Regions from separate parts of the Actinomadura sp. 21ATH genome, predicted to be linked through region 1. Evidence: riboswitches for the same ligand, from Rfam matches in the RefSeq annotation. Region 1 holds a riboswitch; each other region holds the start of a gene.

What was found. Region 1 has a riboswitch for cyclic di-AMP ahead of ACA361_RS29305 (coiled-coil domain-containing protein). Riboswitches for the same ligand answer to the same signal wherever they lie in the genome.
Region 2: another riboswitch for cyclic di-AMP. It lies ahead of ACA361_RS02060 (NlpC/P60 family protein); the one in region 1 lies ahead of ACA361_RS29305 (coiled-coil domain-containing protein).
Region 3: another riboswitch for cyclic di-AMP. It lies ahead of ACA361_RS16280 (CHAP domain-containing protein); the one in region 1 lies ahead of ACA361_RS29305 (coiled-coil domain-containing protein).
Region 4: another riboswitch for cyclic di-AMP. It lies ahead of ACA361_RS03780 (CHAP domain-containing protein); the one in region 1 lies ahead of ACA361_RS29305 (coiled-coil domain-containing protein).

Annotation. Positions count from the first base shown of each region.
Region 1 covers NZ_JBGNUR010000012.1:135,105-140,173, reverse strand. Annotated here, with positions in the region: gene ACA361_RS29320 (sterol carrier family protein) at 1-80, opposite strand, end outside; gene ACA361_RS29315 (serine/threonine protein kinase) at 250-2,061, shown strand; gene ACA361_RS29310 (S8 family peptidase) at 2,232-3,398, shown strand; cyclic di-AMP (ydaO/yuaA leader) riboswitch at 3,571-3,749, shown strand; gene ACA361_RS29305 (coiled-coil domain-containing protein) at 3,753-4,694, shown strand.
Region 2 covers NZ_JBGNUR010000001.1:420,738-425,806, reverse strand. Annotated here, with positions in the region: gene ACA361_RS02070 (Mut7-C RNAse domain-containing protein) at 1-429, shown strand, start outside; gene ACA361_RS02065 ((deoxy)nucleoside triphosphate pyrophosphohydrolase) at 453-866, shown strand; gene ACA361_RS02060 (NlpC/P60 family protein) at 941-1,981, opposite strand; cyclic di-AMP (ydaO/yuaA leader) riboswitch at 1,989-2,130, opposite strand; gene typA (translational GTPase TypA) at 2,322-4,175, shown strand; gene ACA361_RS02050 (FHA domain-containing protein) at 4,244-4,636, opposite strand; gene ACA361_RS02045 (hypothetical protein) at 4,664-4,969, shown strand.
Region 3 covers NZ_JBGNUR010000004.1:335,982-341,050, reverse strand. Annotated here, with positions in the region: gene ACA361_RS16285 (NlpC/P60 family protein) at 1-1,035, shown strand, start outside; cyclic di-AMP (ydaO/yuaA leader) riboswitch at 1,465-1,641, shown strand; gene ACA361_RS16280 (CHAP domain-containing protein) at 1,649-2,419, shown strand; gene ACA361_RS16275 (hypothetical protein) at 2,471-3,754, shown strand; gene ACA361_RS16270 (M48 family metallopeptidase) at 3,751-5,069, shown strand, end outside.
Region 4 covers NZ_JBGNUR010000001.1:766,953-772,021, forward strand. Annotated here, with positions in the region: gene ACA361_RS03775 (CDP-glycerol glycerophosphotransferase family protein) at 1-1,668, opposite strand, end outside; gene ACA361_RS03780 (CHAP domain-containing protein) at 1,898-2,737, opposite strand; cyclic di-AMP (ydaO/yuaA leader) riboswitch at 2,752-2,891, opposite strand; gene ACA361_RS03785 (hypothetical protein) at 3,215-3,394, shown strand; gene ACA361_RS03790 (TetR/AcrR family transcriptional regulator) at 3,547-4,200, opposite strand; gene ACA361_RS03795 (nitroreductase family protein) at 4,414-5,069, shown strand, end outside.

The DNA of each region.
Region 1 (5,069 bases):
TCGGCGCCCGCGTACGGAGGCAGGCCGAGTACGCTGCGCTGTTCGTCCAGCGCGGCACGGGTGAGAGGTGTTCGCGGCACGGCTCGACGCTACCCGGCCCGGCGCCGCCCGGTCCCGGCCGCTGGCACGGGGACCCTCGGGCCGGTGGGAGGATGACCGCGCCGGTGCACGGTCTGCACGGTATGTCGGGAATCCGGGAGACCGGCCGGGGAACGGTTCCCCGGCGGGAGAGTCACGGAGGTTGTGTAGATGGCCGAGGCGCTGCCCCTGCAGCCCGGTGATCCGCGACGGCTCGGCGAGTACGAGATCACCGGCCGGCTCGGCGTCGGCGAGCACGGCGCCGTCTTCCGCGGCCGCGACCGGTCCGGCCGGACCGTCGCGGTCAAGGTGCTGCACCTTCGGGTGAGCGGCGAGCCGGCGGCGCGGTCCCGGTTCGTCGACGCGTTCGCCGCGGCGCGGAAGGTGTCCGGGTTCTGCACGGCCGGGGTCCTGGACGCCGATGTCGAGGGCGACCGCCCGTACGTCGTCAGCGAGTGGGTCGACGGCCCCTCGCTGCTGCAGCTGGTCGCCGACGAGGGCCCGCGCGGCACGGCGGTCGTCGAGCGGCTCGCGGTCGGCACGGCGGTCGCGCTGGCCGCCGCCCACCGGGCCGGGGCGGTCCACCACGACCTGGAGCCCGGGGACGTCCTGCTCGGCCGGAACGGTCCGCAGGTGAGCGACTTCGGCCTCACCCAGGCGCTGGACGCGGTCAACGCCGCGCCGACCGGCCGGATCGGGGACGACCCCTCGTACAAGGCGCCGGAGCAGCTCAGCGGGGTCGACATCGGCCCGGCGGCGGACGTGTTCGGCTGGGCCGCGGTGCTGCTGTTCGCGGCGAACGGGCGGCCGCCGTTCGGCGAGGGCTCGCCGTCGGAGGTCATGCAGCGGATCATGTACGACGATCCGGACATCACGGCGCTGCCGTTCTACCTGCGCGGGATCGTCGCGGACGCGCTCTCCAAGGAGCCCGCCAAGCGGCCCACCGCGGCCGAGCTGCTCGGCCGGCTCCTGGACGGCGCGGGCCCGCTCGCCGACCGGATGCCGGAGTCGCTGGTCGCCGAGGGCCGCGCGCTCGCCGGTTCCTCGGCGGCCGCCGCACCCGCCGCGGCCGCCCCGGCGCCGCCGCTCCCGCCCCGGCCCGAGCCTCTGCCCGAGCCCGCCCCCGCCGCGCCGTCCGTGGCCGCGGCCGAGCCGGTGCCGGCCGCGTCGCCGCCCGCGAGCTTCGGGGCGCCCGCCTCCCCGGCGGTCCTCGGACCGCGGAACGAGTGGCCGCCGCAGGAGCCGTCCGACCTCACCCGGGTCGACACGCCGCGCGTCGAGGACACCGCGTTCGACCACGATCCGGCCACCCAGGCGATGCCGCCGCTGGCCGCCGCTCCCCTGCCGGACCCGGCGGACCGTACCGAGCCGACGCCGCACCTGATCCCGGGGATGGGCGGGCGGGGCGAGCCGGACAGGGAGGACGAGCGCTCCTCCACCGCGATCCTTTCGCTGCCCCCCGCGGGCGGCGAGAGCGGCTTCGCCGGGCTGCTGGCGCGGCTGCCGCGGCCCGGCAACCACCTGCTCGGGGTGGCGCTGTCGCTCACCATCGGGGTGCTGGTCGGCGTCGCGATCATCGGCCTGGTGCTCCTGCCGCAGATGCGCGGGGACGACGACGGCGCGCCCGCCGGGAAGGCCGACGGGATCGACGACACGCCGGTCACGGCCGTTCCCGAGGCGTTCGCCGGGACGTGGAAGGGCACGCTGGTCAACAGCGGGCGGGGCGCCTCGTTCCCGGTCGAGGTGACGTTCGAGAAGGGCACGAAGGCGGGGCGCGCGGTGTACCCGCGGAACGGCTGCACCGGAACGCTCGCGTTCGCCCGCGGGACCAACCGCCAGCTGCACATGTCGCTGACCATCGCCAAGCCCTGCACCGCCGGTGACGTGCTGGTGAGCCGGCAGCCGGACGGGTCGCTGCAGTACGCGTGGTCGGCGCCGGGCAGCGCCGAGGTGGGCTACCAGGGCAAGCTCAGCCGCGACTGAGGCGCGGCCGGGACACGCGTCCCTTAGTGACCTCAACCGGTCGGCGTAGCCGAAATGCCGGATTTAACGGCCATATCCAGCAGAGATCCAATAAAGTACCTCCGCCCGGGGTCGCCTCGACCCCGGCCGCGGGCGCCGTGCGCGGTCCCCGCGTGAGAGAAGGAGAGCTCTTGCGGACTTTCCCCCGAAGGGTGCTCATCATCGGCGCGGTCGCCTCGGCCGGTACCGCCGCCACCCTGCCCGCCTTCGCCGCAACCCCCCAGGCGCCGCCCGTCCCGGTGGTCGCGGCGCAGGGCACCCCGGCCCCCGGCCGGTACATCGTCACCGTGAAGCCGGGTTCGTCCCCGGCCGGCCCGGCCGCCCGGGTCAAGGCCGCGAAGGTGCAGCGGTACGACCGCGTCCTGAACGGCTTCGCCGCCAAGCTGGACCCGTCCCAGCTGGACCGGCTGCGCCGCGACCCCGCGGTGGCCGCGATCGAGCAGGACCAGCTCGTCCGGGCGTCGGCCACGCAGAAGAACCCGGTGTGGGGCCTGGACCGGATCGACCAGCGCAAGAAGACGCTGTCGAAGACGTACACGTACAAGTCGACCGGTACGGGCGTCAACGCGTACGTCATCGACTCCGGCCTCGCCCACACCCACCCCCAGTTCGGCGGCCGCGCCTCGATGGTGTGGGTCGGCCCCGAGTTCAACGGCGACGGCTGGGACCGCAACGGCCACGGGACGCACGTGGCCGGGACGATCGGCTCCGCGACGTACGGCGTGGCCAAGAACGTCAGGCTGCGCGGCCTGCGCGTGCTGGACGCCGACGGCTACGGGTACGTGTCGACGATCGTCGCCGCCATCGAGTGGCTGCAGAAGAACGCGGCCAAGCCCGCCGTCGCGAACCTGTCGATCGGCGGCGGCAAGTCCGCGGCGATGAACGCGGCGTTGGAGAAGCTGTCCCGGTCCGGCGTCTTCACCACGGTCGCGGCCGGCAACGAGGGCCAGGACGCCTGCAAGACGTCCCCGGCCAGCGCGGGCTGGGTCATGGCGGTCGGCGCGACGACGGTCCACGACAACCGGGCCACCTGGTCGAACTACGGCAAGTGCCTCGACATCCTGGCGCCGGGCTACGGGATCACCTCGACCTGGCCGGGCGGCGGCAAGGCCACGGTGAGCGGCACGTCGATGGCGGCGCCGCACGTCGCCGGGGTCGCGGCCCTGTACCTGGCCGGGAAGAAGACCGCCACTTTCCCGCAGGTGCAGAAATGGCTGAACGACAACTCGACAAAGGGACAAATCGGTCGACTTGGGAGCGGAACGCCCAACCGGCTCCTCTACAAGTCGGGTCTGTGAGTCGCGTCACGTAAGATGGCCCGGCTCCCAGCGGGGGGCCGGGCCCGGTGGGCGGATGAACCATTCCACTGTTCGCACCGTTTAATCTTGGCGAGGATCCGGATGGTTCCGAACAGTTCGTTATTGTTCGGTCGGTGACTCGCCCTGACCCCCGGGGCGGGCCGGCCGGACCGGCCTAATCCCGGCGCGTCCCCCCGCCCGGGAACCGGGGACCCATACGCCGGCGGGTCCGGGCTTCGCGCCCGGCCGCCGGCCGGGGTGAATTCACCGCCCGCCCCCAGCGGACGGTGATAGGGCTGCTCCCGGCCCGAACCCGTCAGCTAACCCGGTAGGCGATCGAGGAGAGGAGAGGACGTGGAGACCCCCAACTCCACCCGCCGGTGGCACGCTCGGCTGCGGCGCCCCGCCTTGGCACTCGCGGCGCTCGCCGGTGCCCTGCCGCTGACCGCGGGCACCGTGCCCGCGGCCCATGCCGACCCCGGCGACTCCGGACGCATCAGCAAGTACAACAGGCAGATCGCGCAACTGGAGAAGGCGTACGGCGGCGACCTGGCCAAGCTGAAGGACGCCCAGTACGGCGTCAAGAAGGCCCAGGAGAAGGCCAGGGACCTCCAGGCCGACCTCCAGGTCGCCCGCGGCCTGGTGGCCCAGCTCGCGGCCAACCAGTACATGAGCGGCGGCGCCGACCCCAGCGTCACCGTGCTGGCCGCCGACGACCCGTCCAACGCGCTCAGCAACATGAGCCTGGCGAGCCACGTCGCGCTGAACCAGTCCAACAAGGTCCAGCAGATCCAGAAACTGGTGAACGAGCAGGAGAAGGCCCGCAAGGAGTACGAGGCCAAGATCAAGGGCCTGCAGAAGGAGATCAGGGACCTCCTCGGCCAGAAGACCAAGATCCAGGCACTGGTCAAGAAGTACAAGCCCGAGTCCCCGAGCGTGGGCATGGGCGGCGTCACGCCCCGGATGCTCAAGGTCAAGAACACCCTGGACATCGAGTTCGGCCCGTTCCCGACCATCGGCTGCGTCCGCAGCACCGGCGACCCGCAGGACCACGGCACCGGCCACGCCTGCGACTTCATGGTGAGCACCGGCGGCTCCTCACCGTCCGCCAGCGGCCGCTCCCAGGGCGACCGCACCGCCAACTACGCGGTCGCCAACGCCAACCGGCTCGGCATCAAGTACGTCATCTGGCGCCAGCGCATCTACGACATGCGCAGCCCCGGCTGGCGCATGATGGAGAACCGCGGCGGCATCACGGCCAACCACTACGACCACGTCCACATTTCGGTCTTCTAGCCGCGGACCACGAAATCTCCTGAGAGGCCGAATCGGGGGCGCACACGCCCCCGATCTCTTTCCACCCAACATCTCAGCGCACGAACGTCCCTGAGGCGGAAGCCCCGCGTTCGTAGGCGCCGCCGATCAGTCGACCGGGGACTGCTTCGGACGCCGGTTCGGGCCAGGTTCCCAGACGGGGTACCGCTCCCCTTCGGGGGTCGTCAGAACGAAGATCGAGTTGACCTGCCCCAGTTCCGCGTTCGGACGGCAGCCGAGCTCGTGAGCGTAATCCTCCAAGCTCTCTCGGGGGCCGAGCCGCCTCCATCGTTGCAACAAGCGATCGATGATCTCCGGGTCGGTTGAGACGACCCATGGCCTCAGGTCCGCGTCCAC
Region 2 (5,069 bases), on a different contig from region 1:
GTCGTCCAGGCGAACGCGGAGCGCCGGGTGCTGCTGACGCAGGACCGCGGGCTGCTGCGGCGCCGGGCGCTGTGGTTCGGCGCGTACGCGCGCGGCTCGCGCCCCGACGACCAGCTGCGCGACCTGCTGGAGCGCTTCGCGCCCGAGCTGTCGCCGTGGACCCGCTGCACCGCCTGCAACGGCGTGCTGGCCGCGGTGGACAAGGAGGAGGTCGAGCGGCAGCTGGCCGACGGCACCCGCCGCAGCTACGACGTGTACGGGCGCTGCACCGACTGCGGCCAGGTCTACTGGCGCGGCGCGCACGGCGGCCATCTGGAGCGGATCGTCGAGGACGCGACGGCCGTGGTGGCGGCGGCGCGGGCGGCCGGCTCTGCGCCCGGTTCCGCGCCCGGCCCGGCCGCCGGATCGGCGCGCAGCGCGGCCTCCTGAGACGCCCGGCCCGCCCGTCCGGCATGATGCCGGGCAGAGAGGGGCTGGTCACGATCAACGTAGTGGTGGGCGCGGCGATCATTTCCGGGGGACGGCTGCTGGCCGCGCAGCGGGCCGAGCCGCCGGCGCTGGCCGGCGGCTGGGAGTTTCCCGGCGGCAAGGTCGATCCCGGCGAGACGGACGAGGACGCCCTCGTCCGCGAGTGCCACGAGGAGCTGGGCGTCAAGATCGCCCTGGCCGAGCGGATCGGCGGCGACTGGCCGCTGGTCCTGGGCGGCGTGCTGCGGGTGTGGACCGCCGCGATCGTCGAGGGCGAGGCGCGCGCGCTGGAGCACCTCGCGCTGCGGTGGCTGGGCCCGGCGGAGCTGTACGACGTGGCGTGGCTCCCCGCGGACCTGCCCATCGTCGAGGCCGTACGGCCGCACCTGAGCGGCTGAGGCCGCGTACGGGCGGCCGGCTGCCGGCGGGGCGCGGGTGGACCGGCGGGCCCGCGCCGGCCCGCCGGCCGGTCTCAGGAGATCCGGTTGGCGCCCGCGTAGTCGGAGCGGTCCGACATCTTCGAGATCTTCACCACATCGCCGGTCTGCGGGGCGTGCAGGTACTTGCCGTCGCTGAGGTAGATCCCCATGTGGTGCAGGCTGGAGCCGAAGTAGACCAGGTCGCCGGACCGCAGCTCGCCCCTGCTCACCTTCCGGCCCTCGCCGTACAGGGCGCCGGTGTAGTGGGGGAGGCCGGGCTTGCCGACCTTCCCGTACGCCCAGACCACCAGGCCGGAGCAGTCGAAGCTGTTCGGTCCCGCGGCGGCCCACACGTACGGGCTGCCGATCTTGGTGAGCGCCTTGCGGGCCATCTTGGCGGGCAGGTCGGAGCCCTTCACGGTGGCCTTGAGCCCGGTCTTGGGGTCCCTGACCCGGGTGGTGGTCAGCTTGTCCAGCTGCCTGACGACCTCGGCGACCTTGGAACGGGCCGTCTCGCGGGCCTGCGCGGCCTTGGTCGCGGCCTGCTGGACCTTGGCGGTCTCGGCCCTGGCGGCGTTCTGCGCCCGGGTGGCCTGGTCGATCTGCGCCTGGAGGCGGTTCACGGCGGCGGCGCGGCTCTGCGCCAGGTACGCGGAGGCCGACAGCCCGGAGGTGTCGGTGCCGGCGCCGTAGAACATGTCCGAGCCGCCCGCCATGTAGTTGGCGGCGGCGAGCCGGCCCAGCTCCTCGCGGGCGGGCGCGGCCTGCTGCTGGAGGCGCGCGGCGGTCTGGGCGGCGGTCCGCTCGGCCCGCTGCGCGGCCTTCAGGTCGACGCGGGTCTTGTTGTACGCCTCGGTCAGCCTCTCGGCCTCGGTGTTCAGCGCGTCCAGGCGCTTGCGCAGCTCGCTCTCGGACGGCTTGGGCTGCGCGGCGGGGGTGGCAGCGGCCCGTACGGCCGGGGGCGCGAGCGTGGGCGCGGCCGCCGGGTGCACGGCGGCCTCCGCGGCGATCGGGGTCAGCGCGCCGAACGCGACGATCGAGGCAGCGGTGAGGGAGGGCACGGCGAAGCCGCGCCGTTCGCGAGCCGGTGACAAACCGGTGAACTCCTCTCCTTGGCCGCCTACCGGGTTAGCTGACGGGTTCGGGCCAGGAGTCGCCCTACGGCGCGCGGGAGTGCGCGCCGATTCACCCCAGGGGGCCTGGGTCCCCGGTTCCCCCGAGGGGGATTCGGCGGTGTCCGGCCGTCGTCCCGGGGGGCGGGACTCGGAACGACCGGATTACGGGAGAGTACAAAGTCCGGGCAAAGTTGGCCAAATAGCAAGATGTGCGGCGCTCGGGAAGACGGGAGCGGGCCGTCGACGTTGTACGGCCAGTAGAATCGAAAGAGTCGCAGTCTGCGGCGGAACCCCACACTCTCACCCAAGGCGAGACCGCATGCCCATCTCCACGCGTGACGACCTCCGGAACGTCGCGATCGTCGCCCACGTCGACCACGGGAAGACGACGCTGGTCGACGCCATGCTCTGGCAGTCCGGGGCGTTCCGCGACAACCAGGACGTGGACGACCGCGTCATGGACTCCGGCGACCTGGAGCGTGAGAAGGGCATCACGATCCTGGCCAAGAACACCGCCGTCCGGCACGCCGGGATGACGATCAACATCATCGACACGCCCGGCCACGCCGACTTCGGCGGCGAGGTCGAGCGCGGCCTGTCCATGGTCGACGGCGTCGTGCTCCTGGTGGACGCCAGCGAGGGCCCGCTCCCGCAGACCCGGTTCGTGCTGCGCAAGGCGCTGGCCGCGAAGCTGCCGGTGATCCTCGTGGTCAACAAGACCGACCGGCCGGACGCCCGCATCGACGAGGTCGTCGACGAGACGTACGAGCTGTTCATGGACCTCGACGCCGAAGAGGACCAGATCGACTTCCCGATCGTCTACGCCTCCGGCCGGGCCGGCCGCGCGTCCCTCGCCAAGCCCGAGAACGGCGGGATGCCCGACAGCGAGGACCTCGAGCCGCTGTTCGACATCATCAAGCAGACGATCCCGGCCCCCTCGTACGACCCCGACGCCCCGCTCCAGGCGCACGTCACCAACCTGGACGCCTCCAGCTACCTCGGCCGGATCGCGCTCTGCCGGGTGCACTCGGGAGTCATCAAGAAGGGCCAGTCCGTCGCCTGGTGCAAGCGCGACGGCAGCGTCGAGCGCGTCCGGATCAGCGAGCTGATGATGACCGAGGCGCTCACCCGCAAGCCCGCCGACGAGGCCGGGCCCGGCGACATCATCGCGCTGGCCGGCATCGACGACATCATGATCGGCGAGACCCTCGCCGACCCCGACGACCCGCGCCCGCTGCCGCTGATCACGGTGGACGAGCCGGCGATCTCGATGACGATCGGCACCAACACCAGCCCGCTCGCCGGCCGCGAGAAGGGCACCAAGGTCACCGCCCGGCTGGTCAAGGACCGCCTGGACCGCGAGCTGATCGGCAACGTCTCGATCCGGGTGCTGCCCACCGAGCGTCCCGACGCCTGGGAGGTCCAGGGCCGCGGCGAGCTGGCGCTGGCCATCCTCGTCGAGAACATGCGCCGCGAGGGCTACGAGCTCACCGTCGGCAAGCCGCAGGTCGTCGCCCGCGAGATCGACGGCAAGAAGCACGAGCCCGTCGAGCGGCTCACCGTCGACCTCCCCGAGGAGCACCTCGGCGCGGTCACGCAGCTCATGGCCGTCCGCAAGGGCCGCATGGAGCACATGACCAACCACGGCACCGGCTGGATCCGGATGGAGTTCCTGGTCCCCGCCCGCGGCCTGATCGGCTTCCGCACCGAGTTCCTCACCGAGACCCGCGGCACCGGGATGGCGCACCACGTCTTCGAGGGCTACGAGCCCTGGTTCGGCGAGCTGCGCACCCGCCCGTCCGGGTCCCTGGTCGCCGACCGCACCGGCGCCGCCACCGCGTACGCGATCACCAACCTCCAGGAGCGCGGGACCTTCTTCGTCGGCCCCACCACGCAGGTGTACGAGGGCATGATCGTCGGCGAGAACTCGCGCTCCGACGACATGGACGTCAACATCTGCAAGGAGAAGCAGAAGACCAACATCCGCTCCTCCACGGCCGAGAGCACCGAGACCCTCACCCCGCCCCGCCTGCTCACCCTTGAGGAGGCCCTGGAGTTCGTCCGCGAGGACGAGTGCGTCGAGGTCACCCCGACCGCCGTACGGCTCCGCAAGGTCGTCCTGGACGCCAAGGAGCGCGAGCGCACCCGCGCCCGCGCCAAGCGCGCGAGCTGACGCCCTGGAAAGCCCGAGGGCCGCTCCGTCGTACGGAGCGGCCCTCGGGCTTTCTGCGGTGCTGCCGCTTACTTCAGCTGGACGGTGCCGGTCACGTCGGCGGCCAGGCGGAGCTGGTCGCCGTCGCGGAGGGGGGCCTCGACGCCGCGCGGGAGGCGCTCGCCGTTGACGAAGGTGCCGTTGGTGGAGCCCTCGTCGCGGACCCAGGCCGTCCCGGACGGGTCGAGCCAGACGGTCGAGTGGCGCCGCGACACGTTGTCGTACTGCGTGAACGTGGCCGCCACCGGCGACTGGCCCGCGTCCCGGCCCAGGACCAGGTGCTGGCCGACCGAGACCTTGAGCTCGCCCGTGGGGAACAGGACCCGCAGCACCGGCGTGCCCTGCTGCGGCAGCGGCCGCAGGCAGGAGTCGCACTGCGCGGCGCTCGGGTTGCTCAGCACGGCCTCGCAGTAGGGGCACATCAGGCCCGTGCTGTCGGGACCCGGACGGTGCTGCCCTTGCTGGTCCTGCGGGAGCAGGGTGGCCTCGCGGCCGTGCGGCGGGGGCTGGAGGCCCTGCTGGGGCGCCTGCCCGTACGGGTTGTCGGCCGGGCCGGGCTGCTGCGGCTGGCCGTACTGGCCGCCGCCCTGCGGCTGCCCCCACTGGTCCTGCTGCGGGGGAGCGCCCCACTGGTCCTGCTGGGGCTGGCCCTGATGCTGCTGGTGCTGCGGCGGCGGGGGCTGGTGCTGGTGCTGGCCGCCTCCGTGCTGCGGCTGCGGTGGCTGCTGCTGCGGCTGGCCCCACTGGTCCGGTGAGGGCGGCGGGGGAGCGCCCCACTGGTTCTGGTCCTGCTGGGGCTGGCCCTGCTGGCCCTGCTGGGGCGAGCCCCACGGGTCGTTCGGGACCGGCGGCTGC
Region 3 (5,069 bases), on a different contig from region 1:
GCCAGTGATATCACCGAGGCGGGCCCGGCTCCCGGCCGTTCCCGCCAGGGCTTCATGGCGGGGCGCGGCGCCTCCCGCCGGTTCACGGCGACCGTCTGCCTCGCCGTGACCGCCTCGCTCGCCTTCCCCGCCACCGCTGCGCACGCCGACCCGAGCGCGGCCGACGCCCGCAAGAAGCTCACCAAGCTGAACGAGCAGGTCGAGCAGCTGGTGGAGAAGTACAACCAGGCGAACGAGAAGCTCAAGGTCGCCAAGAAGAAGTGGAAGGCGACCCAGGCGGCGGGCAAGGAGGAGCAGGCGACCTTCGAGCAGCTCCGCACGAAGATCGCCGCCATGGCCGCCAACGCGTACAAGCAGGGCGACACCGGCGACGTCGCCGGGTTCGTCGGCGCCGAGAACCCGCAGGCCGTGCTGGACCAGGCCGCCGTGTTCTCGCACCTGTCGCGCAACCGCAGCTCCGAGATGGCCCAGTTCCTGGCCTCGGCCCAGCGGGTGCGGCGGGAGCAGGCGCAGGCCAAGGCCGCCTACGACGAGGCGCTCGGCAAGGCCAAGGAAGTGAAGGCCAAGAAGGCCGAGGTCGACAAGTCGATCGCCAAGCAGAAGCGGCTGCTGGCCCGGCTGGGCGAGCCGACCTCCTCGGGCGGCGGCGCCACCGGCGGCAGCTACAACGGGCCCGCCAGCGGCTCGGCGCGCACCGCGCTGAACTTCGCCTACGCCCAGCTCGGCAAGCCGTACTCGTACGGCGCCGCGGGTCCGAGCTCCTACGACTGCTCGGGCCTGACCATGAAGTCGTGGGCGGCGGCGGGCGTCAGCATCACGCGGACGACCAACTCGCAGTACGCCGCCACCAAGCGGGTCGCCAAGAGCGCCCTGCAGCCCGGCGACCTGGTGTTCTTCAACAACCTCGGGCACGTCGGCATGTACGTGGGCGGCGGCAAGATGATCCACGCCCCGCGTACCGGCAAGAACGTGGAGGTCGTGAGCATCACCTCGGGCTACTACCTCTCCAACTACTACGGAGCAGGGCGGCCGTAGGACCGCGACCCCCGAGCGGCACCCACCGGCGGACCAGGAGTTATTCCTGGTCCGCCGGTTTTTTGTGCCCTATTTGCCAACTTCGCGACCTTTGGTACCTTGTGTCCCACTTACGGCGTCCCCCAGGCGTCGTTCCCGGCCCGTGGTGCACTCCAGCACCACCCGCCCCTCCCGCGGCGCCCCCCAGGTGCCGCCCCCGCTCGGCGCCTCCCAGGTGCCGCGAACCGGCCGGCCCGGCCGTCCAGTGAGCACACCGGCAGCGCGCATGGGTGCCGCCGGCGCCTCGCGGCGGCCCTCCCATCGGGCCGTGGCCGGGGGCGCGTCCCGTTCCACCGGGCCGCCCGTACCCCCTTCTCCTTCCCGCAGCGCCCTCGCCCCCGAGGGCGCCGGAAGACCTGACCAGACCCGATAGCGGGCGCCCGGCGCACGGGCGCCCACCCGCCGAATCCGCGATCGCGGAACCGGGGACCCACATGTCCCATGGGGTGAATCGGCCTCGTACCAGCCCGCACCGGCCCGGCGCCGGCCCGCGCTCGTACGCGCCGTAGGGCAGCTTCCACGCCCGAACCCGTCAGCTAACCCGGTAGGCGGCATGGAAGCTGAGGAGCCCTCCGTGGCAGGCAAGCACCGCAAGACCCATCCCCTCGTCGCCAGCCTCCGTACCACCGGCGGCATCGTCGCCGGCGCGACCGTCGTCGGCCTGGCCGCCGTCACGACGCAGGCGTTCGCCGGCGAGGCCGGCTCCCCCGGCCGCCCCGGCGCCTCACTGGCCGCCGCCGCGGCCCAGGCGGAGAAGGCCGGCGCGAACGGCGAGGCGAGCAAGCAGAGCAAGCAGAGCAAGGCGAGCAAGGAAGGCAAGGCCGGCGGGGCGAAGGGCTCCCGCGAGCGGACCAGGAAGCCCACCGCGGACGACGCCATCGAGCTGGCCAAGTCGCAGGTCGGCATCTCCGAGAACGGCTCGGGCCAGACCAAGTTCCAGGACTGGTACATGACGACCGAGCGGGCCAGGGAGACCGTGGCGCGCGACGGCGGCTCCATCAAGGCTTACGACGACGCCGCCTGGTGCAGCATGTTCATCTCCTGGATCGGCGACCGCATCGGCTTCAGCGACCAGCTCGGCAAGGACGCCTGGACGGTCGAGCACGCCAAGTGGTTCAAGGAGAACGGCCGCTGGGGCACCGAGCCCCGCCCCGGCGCAATCGTGTTCTTCGACTGGGGCGGCGGCAAGTCGCTCGACGACATCGTGCACGTCGGGATGGTGGTCGAGACGGCCGGCCGCGGCAAGGTCCGCACCGTCGAGGGCAACACCTCCAACGCCGTCAAGATCCGCGAGCGGTCGGCCGACCAGATCGTCGGCTACGGCTACCCCGACTACGCGAAGTGAGCCTTCCTCCGGCGGGCCGGACCACGCGCGGCGGTCAATAGGATCTCGCGCATGGACGGACCGGCCGGCGGGCGGTGGCGCGGCGTCCCGCGGCGGCGGACCCTGGCGGTCCTCGCCGCGGGCGCCGCGCTCTGCGCGCTCGCGGGCGCCGGCGTGACCGCCGCCCGCACCGGCCCCGGCGGTCCGGCGCCCGGCCCCGCCGCGACGGCCGCCGCCGACGTCGGGCCCCCCGACCGGCGGGCCGTGGAGGCCGTCCTGGCCAACCGCGAGCGCGCCGTGCGCGACCGCGACCGGACCGCCTTCCTCGCCACGGTCGCCGCCGCCCCGGCCGGGTACCGGCGAGCGCAGGCCGTGATGTTCGACAACCTGCTCAAGCTGCCCCTGGAGGGGTGGCGGGAGCGCTTCGCCGCGGTCGCGTCCACGGCGGGCGGCGCCGCGACCGTCCAGGTGGAGCTGCGCTACCGGCTGCGCGGCCACGACGCGGCGCCGCTGGTCCGGACCCGCCACCTGGCGTTCGCGCCGCGCGGCGGCCGCTGGGTCATCACCGGCGACGGCGCGGGCCGCGGCCTGGCCGACGACGCCGAGATCTGGGACGGCGGCCCGATCACCGTGGTCAGGGGCCGTTCGGTGCTGGCCGCCGGCGACGGCCCCGGGCTGGCGGAGATCGCGCGGCGCCTGGACGCGGCCGTACCGGCGGTGGACGCGGTCGCCGGCCCGCTCGCGGAGAAGGGCTGGGAGCGCCGCGCCGTCGCGCTCGTCCCCGCCGACCCCGCGCGGGCCGGGGCCCTGGCGGGCGGCGGCGGCGAGCCGGCCGGGATCGCGGCGCTCGCGACCGTCATGCCCGCGGTCCGAGGCGGCGGCGCCGACCGCATCGTCATCGCCCCCGATTCCTTCGGCCGCCTCAACGCCCTCGGCCGCGACGTCGTGCTGACCCACGAGCTCACCCATGTCGCCACCGGCGGCGCCCGCGACGGCCGCACCCCGCTGTGGCTGATCGAGGGCTTCGCCGACTACACCGGCTACAAGGGCCGGCGGGTGGGCGTGCGGTCGGCCGCCCGCGAGCTGCGCGCCGAGGTCGCCGCCGGGCGGCTGCCCGCCGCGCTCCCCGGCCGCGCCGCCTTCGAGGACGGCGCGGACCGGCTCGCGCAGTCGTACCAGGAGGCCTGGCTGGCCTGCCGCATGATCGCCGAGCGGTACGGTGAGGCGACCCTCGTCCGGCTCTACCGGGCCGCGGGCCGGAGCTCCGAGGACGCCGCCCTCCGCTCCGTCCTGGGCCTGGGCACGGCCGCCTTCACCGCCGCCTGGCGCGACTACCTGCGGGAGGAACTGCGATGACCGACCGGCGCTCCAGGACGGCGGCCGCGATCACCGCCGCGGTGCTCTTCGCCGGAGTGGGCGCCGTGCTGGCCCTCACCACCCCGTGGAACCCGCTGGACGGCCCCGCGCCCGGCGGCCCCGCCCCGGTGGACCCGGCGCGGGACTTCAGCGCCTCGGAGATCGCCCGGTCGCGCGCGTTCGACGCCGCGCTGGCGCCGCGCGCGTACCTCGGCCTCCTGGCGGGGCTGGCCGTGGTCCTGGTGCTCGGGCTCACCCCGCTGGGCGCCCGGCTCGTCTCCTGGACGACCGCGCGGGTACGGCGCCGGCCCCTGCGGGTCGCGGTGGCCGCCGTGGCGCTGACGACGGTCGTCCACGCTGCCGGGCTGCCGTTCGGGGTGTGGGGCGAGGCCGTCCTGCGCGACTACGGGCTGTCCACGCAGAGCTGGCCGGAGTGGCTGCTGGACGAGGCCAAGTCGCTCGTCCTCACCTGGGTGATCTGGACGATCGCGCTCGTGCTGCTCTACTGGCTGCTGCGCCGCTTCCCGAGGTACTGGTGGACGGGCGCGACGGCCGGCGGCTTCGCGCTGGTCGTGGCGGTCTCGTTCCTGTACCCGGTGGTGTTCGAGCCGGTCTTCAACAGGTTCCACTCGCTGCCCCGCGGCGAGCTGCGCACGAGCCTGCTGGCGATGGCCGAGCGCGACGGCGTCCCGGTGAAGGACGTGCTCGTCGCGGACGCGTCGCGGCGCACCACCGCGCTCAACGCCTACGTGTCCGGGTTCGGCTCGACGCGCCGCATCGTGGTGTACGACACGCTGCTGAAGTCCACCCCGCGGGCCCGGGTCGAGACGATCGTGGCGCACGAGCTGGGGCACGCCGAGAACGCGGACGTGCTCCACGGAACGCTGATCGGCGCGCTGGGCGTCTCCGGCGCCGTCTGCCTGTTCCACCTGCTGCTGAGCTCCCCGCGCCTGCTGCGGCGCGCTGGCGTCCGCACGGGCGCGGACGGGGGCGCCGAGGGCGAGGACGGCGGCGGGAACGAGGGCGCCGGTGCCGGCGGGCGGGCCGGGGGCGCCGCCGACCCCCGCTCGATCGCGCTGGTGCTCGCCATGGTGACGGTCGCGGCGCAGATCGGCGGCCCCGTCCAGAACCTCATCAGCCGGCGGATCGAGGCCCGCGCCGACGCCCACGCCCTGAACCTCACCCGCGACCCGGTCACGTTCGTGTCGATGCAGCACGAGCTGTCGGTGCGCAACATCTCCGACGTCGACCCGGACATCGTCGAGCGCGTCCTGTGGACGAGCCACCCGTCCGGCCCCGAGCGGATCGCCATGGC
Region 4 (5,069 bases), on a different contig from region 1:
CCGGAAGGCGGTGCTGTGGCGCAGGGCGCGGACCGCCGCCTTGAACGGGACGGTAAGCAGCCCGCCGCCCTCCAGGACGAACGACAGGTTGCCGCCCTCCGTCTCGTACGACCTCAGCCGGGTGCCGGCGAGCCGGGTGAGCCGCGGCCGCACCGGCAGCCGCACGCCCGTCACCCCCGAGCCCACTCCCGCTCCCGCGTGCCCGCCCTCCACGCCGATCCGCAGGACGAGCCGGTCGCCGTCCACCCGCATGATCAGCCGGGCGTCCCACAGCGGGTCGACGAGCCCGACCGGCCGGACCCGGCGGGCGGTGTCGAGCGCGGCCCGCCACTCGATCGTGTCGCCGCGATGCGCGAACTCCGCCGGGAACCGCACGGTCCGGCGGGGATGCCGCCGGTCCCGCAGCTCCACCTCGCCGCGCAGCCGGGCGCCGGCGGGGATCCGGCCGAGCGGGTTGGCGACCAGGCCGGACAGCCGCGCGCGGCGGCCGGCGCGGCGCAGCGCGACCGCGGTGGTCGCGGGCCGCAGCTCGGTCAGCGGGCGGGCGTGGATGCCGAGCGCGGTGACGTCGAGGATCTCCCGGCCCTGGCCGTCCCGCAGGTGCCGCTCCCCCCAGTAGACGCGGCCCTCCCGCTCCACCAGCTCGGCGCGCAGCTCCGGGATCTTCTTGCGGGCGAACTCGGCGGCGGCGATCGCGCCCTCAAGATCGCCGCGGCCGACCATGTACGCGGCGATGGCGGGCAGCCGGTTGGAGGCCGCCAGTGCCCCCGGGTCCAGGTCGGCGACGTACGGCCGGGCCAGCTCCAGGAACCGCCGCCGGTAGTCCTCGTCGCGGGATCGCAGGTCGTAGAGGTAGAGGAGCAGGTCGTGGTTGACGAACTTGGCGTCCTTGGCCGCCTTGAGGTCCGCCGCCCCGTGCGCCCGGAACACCCGGTCGATGCGGCGGTGGACCTCCAGCCGGTCGGCGAGGTTGCGCAGCTCCCGGCGGCGGTTGGAGATCGACGGCCGGTCGGCGCGCGCCTCCACGTACCAGGTGTAGACGCGGTGCGGGACGACCGCGATCCGGTCCGCGGCCAGGTACGCCTCGGCCGAGAACAGCAGGTCCTCGTAGTGCAGGTCCTCGACGAAGCGGAGCCCGCGGTCCAGCAGGAAGTCCCGCCGGTAGCACTTGTTGGTCGAGAGCGTGTCGTAGAGCAGGTCGGGATGGTCCAGGACGGAGTCGTGGACGGCCCGGCGCCGGTAGAGCCGCGGGTACCAGGGCGTCTCGCGGGCCTTCGGGCCCAGGTGGGAGCGGACGCACAGGCCCGAGACCAGGTCGGCGCCGGTCTCCTCGGCGGCGGCGACCATGGTGAGGCAGGCGTGCCGGTCCAGGACGTCGTCGCTGTCGAGGAACATCACCCGGTCCCCGCGGGCCAGCTCCACGCCGGTGTTGCGGGGGCGGCCGCAGCCGCCGGAGTTCTCCGGCAGGTGGACGGCCCGGACCCGGCCCGGGTGCGCCGCCGCGAACCGGTCGGCGGCCTCGCCCGTCCCGTCGGTGCTGGCGTCGTCGACGATCACCACCTCGACGCCGCCGAGCGTCTGGCCGAGGGCCGAGCGGACGGCGCGCGGCAGCCGTCCGGCGTCGTTGTAGGCGATCACGACGACACTGACGTCCGGCCGGACCCGCATCCCATCCCCTTTCGCACGCTCCGGGACAGTGATTTCCAGCCAGGTCCATCACCGGGTCGACTCGGGATCAAGCGGACGTCAATATTCACGGATTCTCGCGTTCTGTCCCGGAAAGCTCGGGCGGCCGGTGAACGCGCCGAGGGCGCCCGCACCAGGTGCGGACGCCCTCGGACCAGGGGTTTTCCGGAGTGGCTCAGCGTTTCCGGAGCGGCTCGGTTGCCGGAGAGGCTCAGCTCTTCCGGTAGTCGGGGTAGCCGTAGCCGACGATCTGCGACTTCTGCCGCGTCTTCTCCTTCACGGCGTTGCCGGTGTTGCCCTCGACGGTGTCGACGGTGCCGTCGCCGTTGTCCTTGACGACCAGGCCGACGTGCTCGATCGAGTTGATGCCGCCGCCGTTCCAGGAGAAGAACACCACGGAGCCGGGCTTGGCCTCCTGGCCCCAGCGGCCGGTCTTCTTGAACCACTTGGCGTGCTCGACGGTGTAGGCGTCCCAGCCCATGTTCTTGACGCCGGTCTGCGCGCCGACCCAGGACACGAACATGTTGCACCAGGAGGCGCCGTTGTAGCTGGAGACGTTGCCGCCGTCGCGCGCGGCGGTCAGCTTGGCGTTGTCGGTGCCCACGTACCAGTCGTGGAACTTGGTCTGGCCGCCCTTGCCCTCGGTGATCCCGACCTGCTTCTTGGCGAGGGCGATCACGTCCCGGGCGGTGGCGGACCCGGCGTTGGCGGTGGCCTTCTTGGCCGAGCCGGCCTTCTTCTGGGCGTCGGCGGCCTTGCCGGCGACGGTCCCGGTGGCCTTCCGAGCCTGGCTGCTCACCTGCTCGGGCTGGACGGCGGTGTGGCCGCCCTTGCCGACGCCGGCGACGCCGGCGACGGTCTGGACCTCGGTGCCCGCGGCGCCGGTGGAGGCGGCCGCGCCGACGGCCGAGCCGAGGGCGAGCACGCCCAGGGCGGCGCCGCCGGCCACACCGGCCGCGGCCCGGCCGCGCAGGGCGAGGGTCTGGGTGGTCAGCTCGCTCGCGCGGTCACGAAGGTCGGCGAGCAGAGCGGGAGAGATACGGAACGACACAGCAGGGGTCTCCTGATTTCTTCCATGGCCGCCTACCGGGTTAGCTGTCGGATTCGGACGTGGAAGTCGCCCTACGGTGCGCGCGGAGGCGCACCGATTCACCCCAGATGGTTGGGTCCCCGGCTCCAGGCGCCGTCTTCGGCGCGGAACGGACTCGGCGGTCCGGCGGCCGTCAGGGGCCACCGGCACTGCGATCAGATGGATGGACGGTTCGCGCGGGTTCTATGGTCCGCACACGCGACCGCGGTCGGCGGGATCCGGCCCGGTCGGCTCGGCCCGCCTACCAATGGCGACGCATGGGGTGCATCGCCCAGAGGTGGTCAGAAGGTATCAAACTTCTAGCTCGTGGCAAATCCGGTGCAAAGCACGCGGACACAGGTTCAAAACCACATGACCCCCGCATCTCTTCCCGACATCGGGGAACGATTCGGACTCTCGTGTCGGATCGACCCGTACGCACCGGGAGGGAACGCGGCGATGCTGCCGGATCTGGGGTTGTTGGCGATCACTCTGCTGGGCCTCGCGGGGCTGGCCGTACTGGCCCTCGCGCTCTGCGTGGCCGGGGGCCTGCGGCTGGCCCGCACCCTCGCCGAACGGGTCCCCGTACGGGCCGAAGGGGCCCCGCTCCCGGTGCGCCGCCCGGCGGCCCGGAAGTAGCGTCGGCGAGCGGCCCAATCGGCGGCACCAGGCCCGCTTCACCCGCCTCACCTGCGCCTTCGGCGCCGGTCCAGCGACAAAGGCCACACCAAGGCCGGGTCACGAACGCTCTGAGACCCGCCTCACACCCGCGCGCCCGGGAAAGCGGCGCGTCAGGTCGCGGCGGCGGGCTCGGCGCCGGCGCTCGCGCCCGCGGCGGCCGGGCCCGAGCCCGCGATGGCGCCGGCCAGGACGAGCCGCCCGGCGGTGGTCACCATGGCGACGACCTCGTCCACCGGGGTCCGCAGCGAGGTCAGGCTGACCAGGGCGGCCAGCAGCACATGGCCGATCACGATCTCGACCTGGTCCCGCTCCGGCACCGGGTCGCCGATCGCGGCGGCCAGCCGGTCGCGGAGGGTCATGAACAGCACCAGCCGGTCGTCCTCGACCGACGAGTCCTCGGACGTCACGGCCTGGACGATCGCCGACGTGAGCGGGATCTCCTCGGCCCCGACCCGGATGATCCGCTCCAGCAGCGCGGTGAGCCGCTCGATCGGGGTGTCGCCGACCGCGAGGGCCTCGACGTCGTCGGTGACCTGGTGCACCCAGGCGCCCGCCACCTCGGTGATCAGGTGGTCCTTGGTGGCGAAGTAGCGGTAGACCGTGGCCCTCGCCACACCCGCGCGGTCGGCCACGTCGTGCATGGTCACGGCCGGGTAGCCGCCCTCCAGCGCCAGCAGCCGGGCGGCCTCGACCAGCCGTTCCCGGCGGGCCTGCTGCTCCTTGCTCAGCGTCCGGGTCACGGTGAACCGCGCATCGCCGCTCAACGCGCCTCCTTCGGGGGTGACCGATCGGGTGACGGACGCCATCTTCTCGCACATCCGTTCCCCTCGCGCGCCGGGCTCGGGCGTGCGGGCGCGCGGGGTCTTGTCCGGCCCGCCGCCCGCGGGCGAGGATGCATCGGGTAGATCATTCTTCGCCCTATCGCTTGCTTGGTTCGTGACGTTAGTCTAGACACCAGTCTCCGATCGGAGCCGCCGATGGACCTGCACGAGGCCCTCTACACCACCCGCGCGATGCGCCGGGTCCGCCCCGACCCGGTGCCGCTGGAGGTCCAGCGCCGCATCATGGACGCCGCCGTGCGGGCGCCCAGCGGCGGGAACGCCCAGGACTGGCGGTTCCTGCTGGTGGACGACCCCGAGGTGAAGGGCCGGATCGGGCCGCTCTACCGCGACTCCATCGACCAGCTCTGGAAGACCGTCTACAAGGACCGGCTGGACGCCGCCAACGCCGACCCCGACGACCCGGGCAGCGCCCAGATGCTGCGCGTCCAGCGGTCGGCGCAGTGGCTCGCCGACCACTTCGAGGAAGTACCGCTGTTCCTCTTCGCCTTCACCCGGTTCGACCCGAACGGCGGCTCGATCTTCCCCGCCGTCTGGAGCGCGCAGCTGGCCGCGCGGGCCGAGGGCGTCGGCAGCTCCCTCACCTCCGTCCTGGGCTTCTTCCACCCGGACGAGACGTACGACATCCTCGGCGTCCCCAAGGACGAGCACTGGACCATGGCCTGTTGCGTCTCCTTCGGCTACCCCACCGGCCGGTGGGGCGTGGCCGCCCGCCGCCCCGCGCACGAGGTCACCCACCGCAACGCGTGGGGCGCCCCGGCCGGATTCGAGACCCCCGAACCACTCTGGAGCCC